One region of the Rhizobium sp. 768_B6_N1_8 genome, then DNA from elsewhere that is predicted to be linked to it. Evidence: riboswitches for the same ligand, from Rfam matches in the RefSeq annotation. Region 1 holds a riboswitch; each other region holds the start of a gene.
The links. Region 1 has a riboswitch for cobalamin ahead of nrdH (glutaredoxin-like protein NrdH). Riboswitches for the same ligand answer to the same signal wherever they lie in the genome.
Positions count from the first base shown of each region.

Region 2: it holds a riboswitch for cobalamin, as region 1 does, so the genes downstream of both, AB8B33_RS13130 (ABC transporter substrate-binding protein) here and nrdH (glutaredoxin-like protein NrdH) in region 1, are expected to answer to the same signal.
Region 3: it holds a riboswitch for cobalamin, as region 1 does, so the genes downstream of both, cobU (bifunctional adenosylcobinamide kinase/adenosylcobinamide-phosphate guanylyltransferase) here and nrdH (glutaredoxin-like protein NrdH) in region 1, are expected to answer to the same signal.

Region 1 is NZ_JBPWPV010000001.1:3,951,670-3,954,937, forward strand. Features, by position in the region: gene nrdE (class 1b ribonucleoside-diphosphate reductase subunit alpha) at 1-1,244, opposite strand, end outside; gene nrdI (class Ib ribonucleoside-diphosphate reductase assembly flavoprotein NrdI) at 1,223-1,636, opposite strand; gene nrdH (glutaredoxin-like protein NrdH) at 1,650-1,871, opposite strand; cobalamin riboswitch at 2,137-2,364, opposite strand; gene metE (5-methyltetrahydropteroyltriglutamate--homocysteine S-methyltransferase) at 2,541-3,268, opposite strand, start outside.
Region 2 is NZ_JBPWPV010000001.1:2,538,112-2,541,379, reverse strand. Features, by position in the region: gene AB8B33_RS13135 (FecCD family ABC transporter permease) at 1-292, opposite strand, end outside; gene AB8B33_RS13130 (ABC transporter substrate-binding protein) at 304-1,335, opposite strand; cobalamin riboswitch at 1,513-1,782, opposite strand; gene AB8B33_RS13125 (YidB family protein) at 1,920-2,264, shown strand; gene AB8B33_RS13120 (hypothetical protein) at 2,346-2,804, shown strand; gene AB8B33_RS13115 (ATP-dependent Clp protease proteolytic subunit) at 2,835-3,268, opposite strand, start outside.
Region 3 is NZ_JBPWPV010000001.1:2,683,377-2,686,644, reverse strand. Features, by position in the region: gene AB8B33_RS13875 (chloride channel protein) at 1-622, opposite strand, end outside; cobalamin riboswitch at 830-1,224, shown strand; gene cobU (bifunctional adenosylcobinamide kinase/adenosylcobinamide-phosphate guanylyltransferase) at 1,577-2,101, shown strand; gene cobW (cobalamin biosynthesis protein CobW) at 2,106-3,152, shown strand; gene cobN (cobaltochelatase subunit CobN) at 3,162-3,268, shown strand, end outside.

The DNA of each region.
Region 1 (3,268 bases):
TTGTAGGAAAGGTCGTCGTTGAAGGTGCTCGCTTCGCTGACCTGCAGGATTTCAGAGCAGAGATTGCTCATGCTGATGCGGCCGGCGATCGGGTTTGCCCGGTTCACCGTGTCTTCGAACATGATGTAGGGATAACCGCTCTCGAACTGGATTTCGGCAATCACCTGGAAGAATTCGCGCGCCTTGATCTTCTTCTTGGTGATACGGGCATCCGCCACCATCTCGCGATACTTCTCCGTCACCGATATCTCGGTGAAGGGCACGCCATAGACCCGTTCCACGTCGTAGGGCGAGAAGAGGTACATATCCTCATTGTTCTTGGCGAGCTCGAAAGTGATGTCGGGCACGACGACGCCGAGCGACAGCGTCTTGATACGGATCTTCTCGTCAGCATTTTCGCGCTTGGTATCAAGGAAGCGCATGATGTCAGGGTGATGGGCGTTGAGATAAACGGCACCCGCACCCTGCCGAGCACCGAGCTGGTTGGCATAGGAGAACGAGTCTTCGAGCAGCTTCATGACGGGGATGATGCCGGAAGACTGGTTTTCGATCTGCTTGATTGGCGCGCCAGCCTCGCGGATGTTCGTCAGCGATAGCGCCACGCCACCGCCGCGCTTGGAAAGCTGCAGCGCCGAATTGATGGAGCGGCCGATCGATTCCATATTGTCTTCGACACGCAGCAGAAAGCACGAGACGAGCTCGCCGCGCTGCTTCTTGCCGGCATTGAGGAAAGTCGGCGTTGCCGGCTGGAAGCGGCCGGTGATGATCTCTTCGACCAGATCACGGGCAAGCTGCTCATTGCCTTCGGCAAGTGCCAACGCCACCATGCAGATGCGATCTTCATAGCGCTCCAGATAGCGCTTTCCGTCGAAGGTCTTCAGCGTGTAGCTGGTGTAATATTTGAAGGCGCCGAGGAAAGTCGGGAAACGGAACTTCTTGGCATAGGCCTCGTCGAACAGGTCGCGGACGAAGTTGAAGGAATACTGGTCGAGCACTTCCTGCTCGTAATAGCCTTCGGTCACCAGATAATCGAGCTTCTCCCGGAGATTATGGAAGAACACCGTGTTCTGGTTCACGTGCTGCAGGAAATACTGCTTGGCCGCCATGCGGTCCTTGTCGAGCTGGATCTTGCCCTGCTCGTCATAGAGGTTCAGCATCGCGTTCAGCGCGTGATAATCCAGCGCGTCCGCTGCCTTTAGCGGTTTTGCGCCCGCATCTCGCTTCAAATTTGTTCCTGTGTCCAAAATCGTCCCATCCCGTCTTTGACATTGGCGACATCCTCGGCAGTCCCCAGAAGCTCGAACCGGTAGAGGTAAGGCACCTGGCATTTCTGCGAGATCACGTCGCCGGCAAGCCCATAGGTCTCGCCGAAATTGCTGTTGCCCGCAGCAATGACGCCACGGATGTTGGAGCGGTTTTCCGCATCGTTGAGGAAACGGATCACCTGCTTGGGCACGGCTCCCTTTACGATCCCGGGGCCGCCATCCCCGCAATAGGTGGGCGAGATCAGCACATAGGGTTCGCGAATGTGGATGTCCTCAACGCCTACGGGAATGCGCGCCGCGCGCAGTCCCAGCTTCTCGACGAAACGATGGGTATTCTCAGACCGGCTGGAATAATAGACGATCAGGCCCACCGCTCTTCTCCGATCAGGAGAGCGCGCTGATCATATCGGGACGGAAGCCCGCCCAGTGGTTCTCGCCGGCAACGACGACCGGAACCTGCATGTAGCCCATGCCGCGAACGCGATCGAGCGCGTCGGCATCCTCGGAGATATCGATGATCTGATAGTCGACGCCCAGGCGGTCGAGGGCGCGATATGTGGCGGTGCACTGAACGCAGGCAGGCTTGCTGTAAACGGTAACGCTCATCATGTTCCTCGTGATGTCAATGGATTCCGGACGCAGAACTAGGATCGGGCGCCTTGCGGCGTCCGGGGTAACGCTCGATATTGATCTGGCAAAGTTGGCGTTTTACACGCCGGATTCGATCCCTCGCGGGATTTGCGCGGGCGGCGGCTTTGATGCTCTCGACATGACTTCAACCCCGAAGTGCTCATGCGGACTTCCGGGGGCAGCGCAACAGGTGCGGATTTGATCCGCCTCACATATACGCGACCTTCCGGACACCCCGCCCGTGGACGTTTCGTTCAAGGCAGGTCTCCTGGCTCGCGGGTCGAAGCACCCTGCCCCCAGCCTTCCCAAAGCGTCATGCCTCAGTGACCTGAAATCGGACAGTTGCTCGCCGCTTACAGTTGCGGGGGCAGCTCCGGCCTTGTTTTGCCATCATGGCAAACCGCACCGTATTCCCGTCTTAGCCTGCGATCCCTAGCGAATCGAAGGAACCTTGAACACTAGATATAGTACTCGAATCGGAGTTGGCGTCAACGGATGGTTTGTGCGTCGCGTTACGGCATATTTGAAATTGCTACATTCCTGTGAAAAACGTGGTTAACGAATGCTTAAAGAAAGTAGGCTGTGGAGAAGGCCCCAATGAAGAGAGCCGGCCTATAGCCGGCTCTCTGATTTTCGACTCCAGGTTCAGGCCCGAATCGTCGATGCGGCATGTCGTAATATTCGGGCGGCAGCGACCATGTTGACGAGCGCCGGGCGAACCTCTTCCCACCTGCGCGTCTTCAATCCGCAATCCGGATTGATCCAGAGCTGCCCGTCCGTCAGACGCTCGCGCGCCAGCGTCAGGAGCTCCGTCATCTCCTCGACATCAGGAACGCGCGGCGAATGGATGTCGTAGACGCCGGGGCCGATCTCGTTCGGATATTTGTAGCTACGGAAGGCCTCCAGCAGTTCCATCTTCGAACGTGACGTCTCGATGGAGATCACATCGGCATCCATCGCCGCGATGGCATCGATGATCTGGTTGAACTCCGAATAGCACATATGCGTATGGATCTGCGTTTCGTCCGCCACGCCGGAGGCGCATAGGCGGAAACTCTCGACGGCCCAGTCGAGATAGGTCTTCCAGTCGGCCTTGCGCAGCGGCAGGCCCTCGCGCAGCGCCGCCTCGTCGATCTGGATCATTGCCGCACCGGCCCTTTCGAGATCGAGCACCTCGTCGCGGATCGCCAGCGCGATCTGCCGGCTGACGTCGGCGCGAGAGAGATCGTCGCGCACGAAGGACCAGTTGAGGATCGTCACCGGCCCGGTCAGCATGCCCTTCACGGGCTTCTCCGTCAGCGACTGCGCATAGCGCCACCACTCGACTGTCATCGGCTTCGGCCGGGAGACGTCCCCGAAGATAACAGGCGGTC
Region 2 (3,268 bases), 1.4 Mb from region 1:
CGGCGAGCGGATTGCGCAGCAGGGCCTGCAGCACCACGCCGCAAAGCGCGAGCGACGCCCCGGCGCTTGCCGCCACCAGCGCGCGGCTGAGGCGGTAATCCCAGACAATGCCCTGGTGGATGCGGCTGAGTTCGAATGCCGTGCCGAACAGGCGGTTGGAAACCGCCTTTGCCGTGGTGGCGAGCGGGATCGATATCTCGCCGATCGATACGGCGAGGCTGACCATCAGGCCGAGCAGGAGGAAGGCGGCGATGGTGAGCGCGGCAAGCGCCCACCATTTCCTCTGTGGCAAGGCAGCCTGGCTCACTGCGCCAGACCGGAGGCGGCGATGCCCTTTGCCAGGATTTCGATGCCGTCGATCGTGCGGATCGTCGGGTTCATCGACTGCGCGTCCATCATGATGAAGCGCTTGTTTTTGACGGCATCGAGCTCCCTTGTGACCGGATCGTTTTCCAGGAAATCCACCTTCACCTTGGGATCGTCGGCGGCATAGCGGCGGCGGTCCATGGTGGCGATGACGATGACGGCGGGATTGGCCTGCGCAATCGTTTCCCAGCCGACGAGGGGCCATTCCTCTTCAGTCGTCACGACGTTCTTTGCGCCGAGCGTCTTCAGGATATAGGCCGGCGCGCTGTTCTTGCCGGCGATGAAGGCATCGCCTTTCACCTCCTTGCTGGAGAACCAGAAGACGACGGGCAGGTTCTTGGCTGCCGCGCCTGAAACGGAGGCAACGGCCGCGGCCTCGCGCTTCTTCAGGTCGGCGATCAGTTTATCGCCCCGGTCCTTCACGTCGAAGATTTCGGAGAGTTCGGCGATTTCCTGATAGATCAGGTCCATCGTGAACAGCTCCTTGCGCACGCCGTCTCCGCCATCGGTGTTGATCTTGGCGACGCAATCGGCCGGCGCGATATAGGTGTTGATGCCGAGGTCTTTGAATTGCTCGCGCTTGCCGACGGAGCCTTGGGCGCCGACATGCCATTCGAATTCGGCAGCCACCAGATCGGGCTCGGCACCGACGACGGATTCGAAGCTCGGGTCGTTGTCGGCCAGGCGTCTGATCTTGCTGTTGGCCTCGGCATATTGCGGCAGGACCGGGCCGACCCAGACGGCGGTGCCGGCGATCTTGTCGGCAAGGCCGAGCGAGAGGAGCACTTCGGTCATGCCCTGGCCGATCGAAACGATCTTGGCCGGTGCCTTCTCGAAGGTGACTTGCTGGCCGCAATTGCTGAGGGTGAGGGGATATTGGGTGGCGGCGAAGGCGGGTGCTGCAAGGTCGGCCAGGCAAAGGCTGGCGAGCCCGAACGCAAGGGAAAAGCCTGGAATAATCTGGCGCATTGGAAACTCTCGATCGGAAGGAAAAGGGCCAGCAGACGCCGGCGCGCGCAGATGCGTGAGCCAAACGTGGAGGAGGGCTAGCGGCGGGTGGTCCAATCGGGACGGATCGCGTGCGGCAAGCGGCAGGAAATAAGGTCAATCATATCTGCTCCTTGTCCAGGCATCCCCGCCTGGCTGATTGGATTGCGATTGACGGCAGGTCTCCTGGCTCGCGGATGTCAGCCGGTCATCTGCCTTCCCGCGCTTGCGCGCAGTGGCACTTGGAGTGACCAGCTCGCCGGTGATGTCCTGGAATGAACGACGAGGCATTCATTCCGGATATAACCGGCAATCCGCTTACAGTTGCGGGGGCAGCCACGGTCTTGGTCCCTTTTGGGTCGTCCGCACCGTGTTCCCTATTAATCCCCTCGAAGTTCTCCTCGGGGAACCGTCTCCCCCGACTTAGGACGTCACCATGGGCAACGTCAAGCAGGGCCAGCGAGAAGTATTGTTTGCGGAGGGAAGGCTGTCGTTTCGCAAATCCGGAATGACAGAAATTTTACCTCATGCTAATGTAGAATCCGCTGATGGGTGGAGGAGCAACCATGAGTATTTTCGACGGTTTAGGCGGTGTTCTCTCTGATGTGCTTGCCGGCAGGCAGGTCGATTACGTCGCGGTTGCAACCAGAATATTCGACAATGCCGGAGGGCTGCAGGGCATCGTTTCCCAGCTCAATTCGGCGGGCCTCGGCGAGCAGGTCTCATCCTGGATCGGCACCGGCCACAATCTTCCCGTATCGGCGGAACAGATCCAGGCGGCCTTGTCGTCCGATCAGCTGCGCGATCTCGCCGCCAAGTTCGGCGTCAATGCCGATGATGTGTCCAAGCTGCTTGCCGAGCATCTGCCGAAAGCCGTCGATGCGGCAACGCCCAATGGAACCGTTTCATAGGCTTCAAAGACTTGGGGTCTCAAAGATTTGGGGCCCCAAAGACGTGCATGCCGTGAACTGCCCCCAACACGAGGATATCCCATGATTGCGAGATTGCTTGTGCCCGCTTCCGCCGGAGCGTTGATTGCCGCCGCCTTCTTCGTTTCTCCGGCCTCCGCGCTGACCATGAAGGAATGCAGCGCCAAATATCAGACGGCCAAGGCCGATGGTTCGGCCAAGGACATGAAGTGGAACGACTTCCGGGCGAAGTTCTGTGGCGCGGATGCGGCCGCCGAAGATGCTGCCGATGACAAGGCAGTGGCCGCAACGACGGACAAGGAGCCCGCAAAGCCGACGGTCAAGGCCCCCAAGGGCGTGACCATGCCGAAGGCGATCGACAAGAAATACGCCAGCGAAACGCCTGCCAAGGGCCGGCTGCATACCTGCGTCGACAGCTATCATGCCAACAAGGATGCCGGCACGCTCAACGATCTGAAATGGATCCAGAAGGGCGGCGGCTATTGGAGCCTTTGCAATACGGCATTGAAGGCCGGTAGCTGAGGTTTAGGCTGGCGAGGGCGGGGCGCATGGCTATTGCGCTCCTACCTCTGCCACATCCTCTCGATCCGTCAGGATGCGGTCGATCAGCCCCCATTCCAGGGCCTCTTCAGCCCTCATGAAGCGGTCCCGATCCATCGCCTGCTCGAACTCTTCATAGGATCGCCCGCAATGCTCGGCATAGAGGCTGGTCATGAGCTGCTTCGTCTTCCTGATTTCCTCGGCATGAATGAGCATATCGGACGCCTGGCCCTGGAAGCCGCCGAGGGGCTGGTGGATGAGGATGCTGGCATTCGGAAGGGCATATCGCTCTCCCGGCTGGCCGGCCATCAGCAGGAAGGAGCCCATCGAGCGGGCCGTTCCCATGCAGAGCGTGTGCACCGGCGCGCGGATGAAACGCATCGTGTCGTACATGGCAAAACCGCTGGTCACGACGCCGCCCGGCGAATTGATGTAGAGGTTGATCG
Region 3 (3,268 bases), 1.3 Mb from region 1:
TGGTGTAGGTGCCGATGATCAGCTCGAAGGCATAGAAGGCGCCCGTCAGCGGTGCATTGAAGGCGGCGGCGATGGCGCCGGCCGCGCCGCAGCCGACGAGGACGCGCATGTCGGAGCGGCGCAGCTGCAGCTTCAGGCCGAATTTCGAAGCGATGCCGGCTGCAAGCTGCGTATAGCCGGCCTCCAGACCGACGGACGCGCCGAAGCCGTTGGAAACGAGGTTCTGGATGGCGACGAGGATGCTGTCCGTCAGCGACAGGCGGCCGCCATGCAAGGCATTGGCCTCGATCGGGTCGACCATCGGCTTCTTGCGCCATCTGGCGAGAATGAAGATCAACAGGCCGAGCAGCATGCCGCCGGCAACCGGGGCCGTCATCAGCAGGAACTTGCTGTCGATCTGCGAGGCGCTGAGCCTCGTCGTGCCGTCTATGCCGAAGATCAGCCTGTGCATCTCTTCCGAGACATAGCTCATGGCGGTGACCGCAAGCCCCGAGGCGATACCGACGAGCGCGCCGGCAAAGACCATGCCCATTTCGCTGTGGCGGATAAGCGCGCGCAGGCGTCCCGGATCAAAGACGGTGCCGAGAGGGCCGAGGCGGCGAATATCCATTCGGGAGAGCATCATGGGGAAACTAGGCGGCAGGAGTGGGGGTCAAGGGCGGAGCCGGCATCCGCATGAGCGGCAATTGCGGCAAAATACCGACTGCGCCGTAAAGTTTTTGTGACGTAAACCTTTGATTAAAGACGATAATATCGGTAGTGTAAGTCGAGATGATCTCTGTGTGCACCCAGTGCGCCGATTGACATGCCCGGGGCGGAAGCCTAACCATGAATTGACATAATGGATGGTTCCGGATCGGCCTTACGCCTTCCGGATGAAAAGGGAATGTGACGGGGCGGACCCAAGCCGGGCGCCTTCATCACAGCCGACCCCGCGACTGTAGAGCAGTCAGGGTCTTCCGTCCGGTATTTTAGCCGTTGCGCTGACAGCCTCGCATTCTGCAGGCGGGCAAGGCGGTATAAGTGCCGGAAAAGCCACTGGAATGCATCGTGATCAGCCGGGGCAGGACGCCTCTATTTCTACGAATCGTCCGCCTTTTCACGAGAAGCAGCCGGGAAGGCGAGGCGGATCCGCTGGCACGATCAGGGGCGACCGGAAACGGTCTGCCCCTGTCGCGGCCGCTAACTGCGAGCCAGGAGACCTGCCATCCGTGCCGGGCATAATGCCCATACTGGGCCGTTTGCCCGCTGCCAGCACGGAGGTTGTCTTGGCTGAAGGATTTGATTCAGCGCTGCCTCTGGTGGTGCATGTGAAAGGTGTCGGTTCGGTACCTCCTGATGGGATGCGTCTGGCGCCTGTTGGTGGACGTTACCCGGCGCGCACTTTCCTCTCCTCCCTCATTCCTGTGCTTGTCACAGGAATCCAGCCACGGCGCGTCCGCGCAGTGAGTGAATCTACGCCGTCGTTGAGTGAGTCTCTCGTGCCCAAGGACTTGGGCACGCTGGATCCCTGTGACAAGCACAGGGATGAGGGAAGTGGGTGGAGCCGCGCCTTCGCTCCAAGGGCGGCCGTGGCATGACCAAGAGCCTTCTCAACGCCACCTTCATCCTTGGCGGCGCCCGCTCCGGCAAATCCCGCTTCGCCGAAAACCTCGTCACCACAAGCGGCCTCGACCACCACTACATCGCCACAGGCCGCGCCTGGGATGACGAAATGCAGGCGCGTATCGACCAGCACAAGGCCGACCGCGGCCCCTCCTGGACCACGCATGAGGAACCGCTCGACCTTACCGAGCGCCTTGCGGCAATCGACGGCGAGGGCAGGGCTGTTCTCGTTGATTGCCTGACGCTGTGGCTCACCAATCTGATGATGGAGGGGCGCGATATCGCCGCCCAGTCCGCCGCCCTTGCCGCCTTTCTACCGCAGGCAAAGGCGCGGCTCGTCATCGTTTCCAATGAAGTCGGCCTCGGCATCGTGCCTGAGAACCGCATGGCGCGGGATTTTCGCGACCATGCCGGCCGGCTGCACCAGATGATCGCGGCTGTGGCCGACGACGTGTATTTTATCGCGGCAGGTCTGCCGCTGAAAATGAAGGGTTAAATCCATGCAGCAGAAAATTCCCGCGACCGTCATCACTGGCTTCCTCGGTGCGGGCAAGACGACAATGATCCGCAACCTGCTCACCAATGCCGGCGGCAAGAAGATTGCGCTCATCATCAACGAGTTCGGCGATCTCGGCGTCGATGGCGATGTGCTGAAGGGCTGCGGGGCGGAGAATTGCACCGAGGACGATATTATCGAGCTCACCAATGGCTGCATCTGCTGCACGGTCGCCGACGATTTCATTCCGACCATGACCAAGCTTCTGGAGCGCGAGCAGCGCCCGGACCATATCGTCATCGAAACTTCAGGCCTTGCCTTGCCACAGCCGCTGGTCGCCGCCTTCAACTGGCCGGACATCAGAAGCGAAGTCACCGTTGACGGCGTCATCACCGTGGTCGACAGCGCCGCTGTTGCCGCAGGGCGTTTTGCCGATGACCATGATGCTGTCGATGCACGCCGGGTCGAGGATGAATCGCTCGATCATGAAAGCCCGATCGAGGAGCTCTTCGAGGATCAGCTGACCTGCGCTGATCTGATCGTGCTCAACAAGACCGACCTGATCGACGCTGACGGCCTTGGCCGTGTGAAAAGCGAAGTCGCCTCGCGCATCGCCCGCAAGCCTGTGATGATCGAGGCCAGGAATGGCGAGGTGCCGGCAAGCGTGCTGCTCGGCCTCGGCATCGGCACGGAAGACGATATCGTCAACCGCAAGTCCCATCACGAGCTGGAGCATGAGGACGGTACGCCGCACGATCACGACGAATTCGACAGTTTCGTCGTCGAGCTCGGCGCTATCGCCGATACATCAGGTTTCGTCGAGAAGCTGAAGGGCATTATCGCCGAGCATGACGTGCTGCGTCTCAAGGGCTTCATCGATGTCTCCGGCAAGCCGATGCGCCTGCAGCTGCAGGCCGTGGGTGCCCGCATCGACCAGTATTTCGACCGCGCCTGGACGCCGGGCGAAGCCCGCACCACGCGCCTCGTCGTCATCGGCCTGCATGAGATGGATCAGGACGCGGTGCGCAAGGCGATCGCGGCACTGGTCTAAGGGGTTTCGATGCACCTGCTTCTGGCTCAACAGGGAACGATCAGCGACGGGGACGAGGCCATCGACCTCGGCCAGTCGCCGGGCGATATCCTGTTCCTCTCGGCCGCCGACACCGA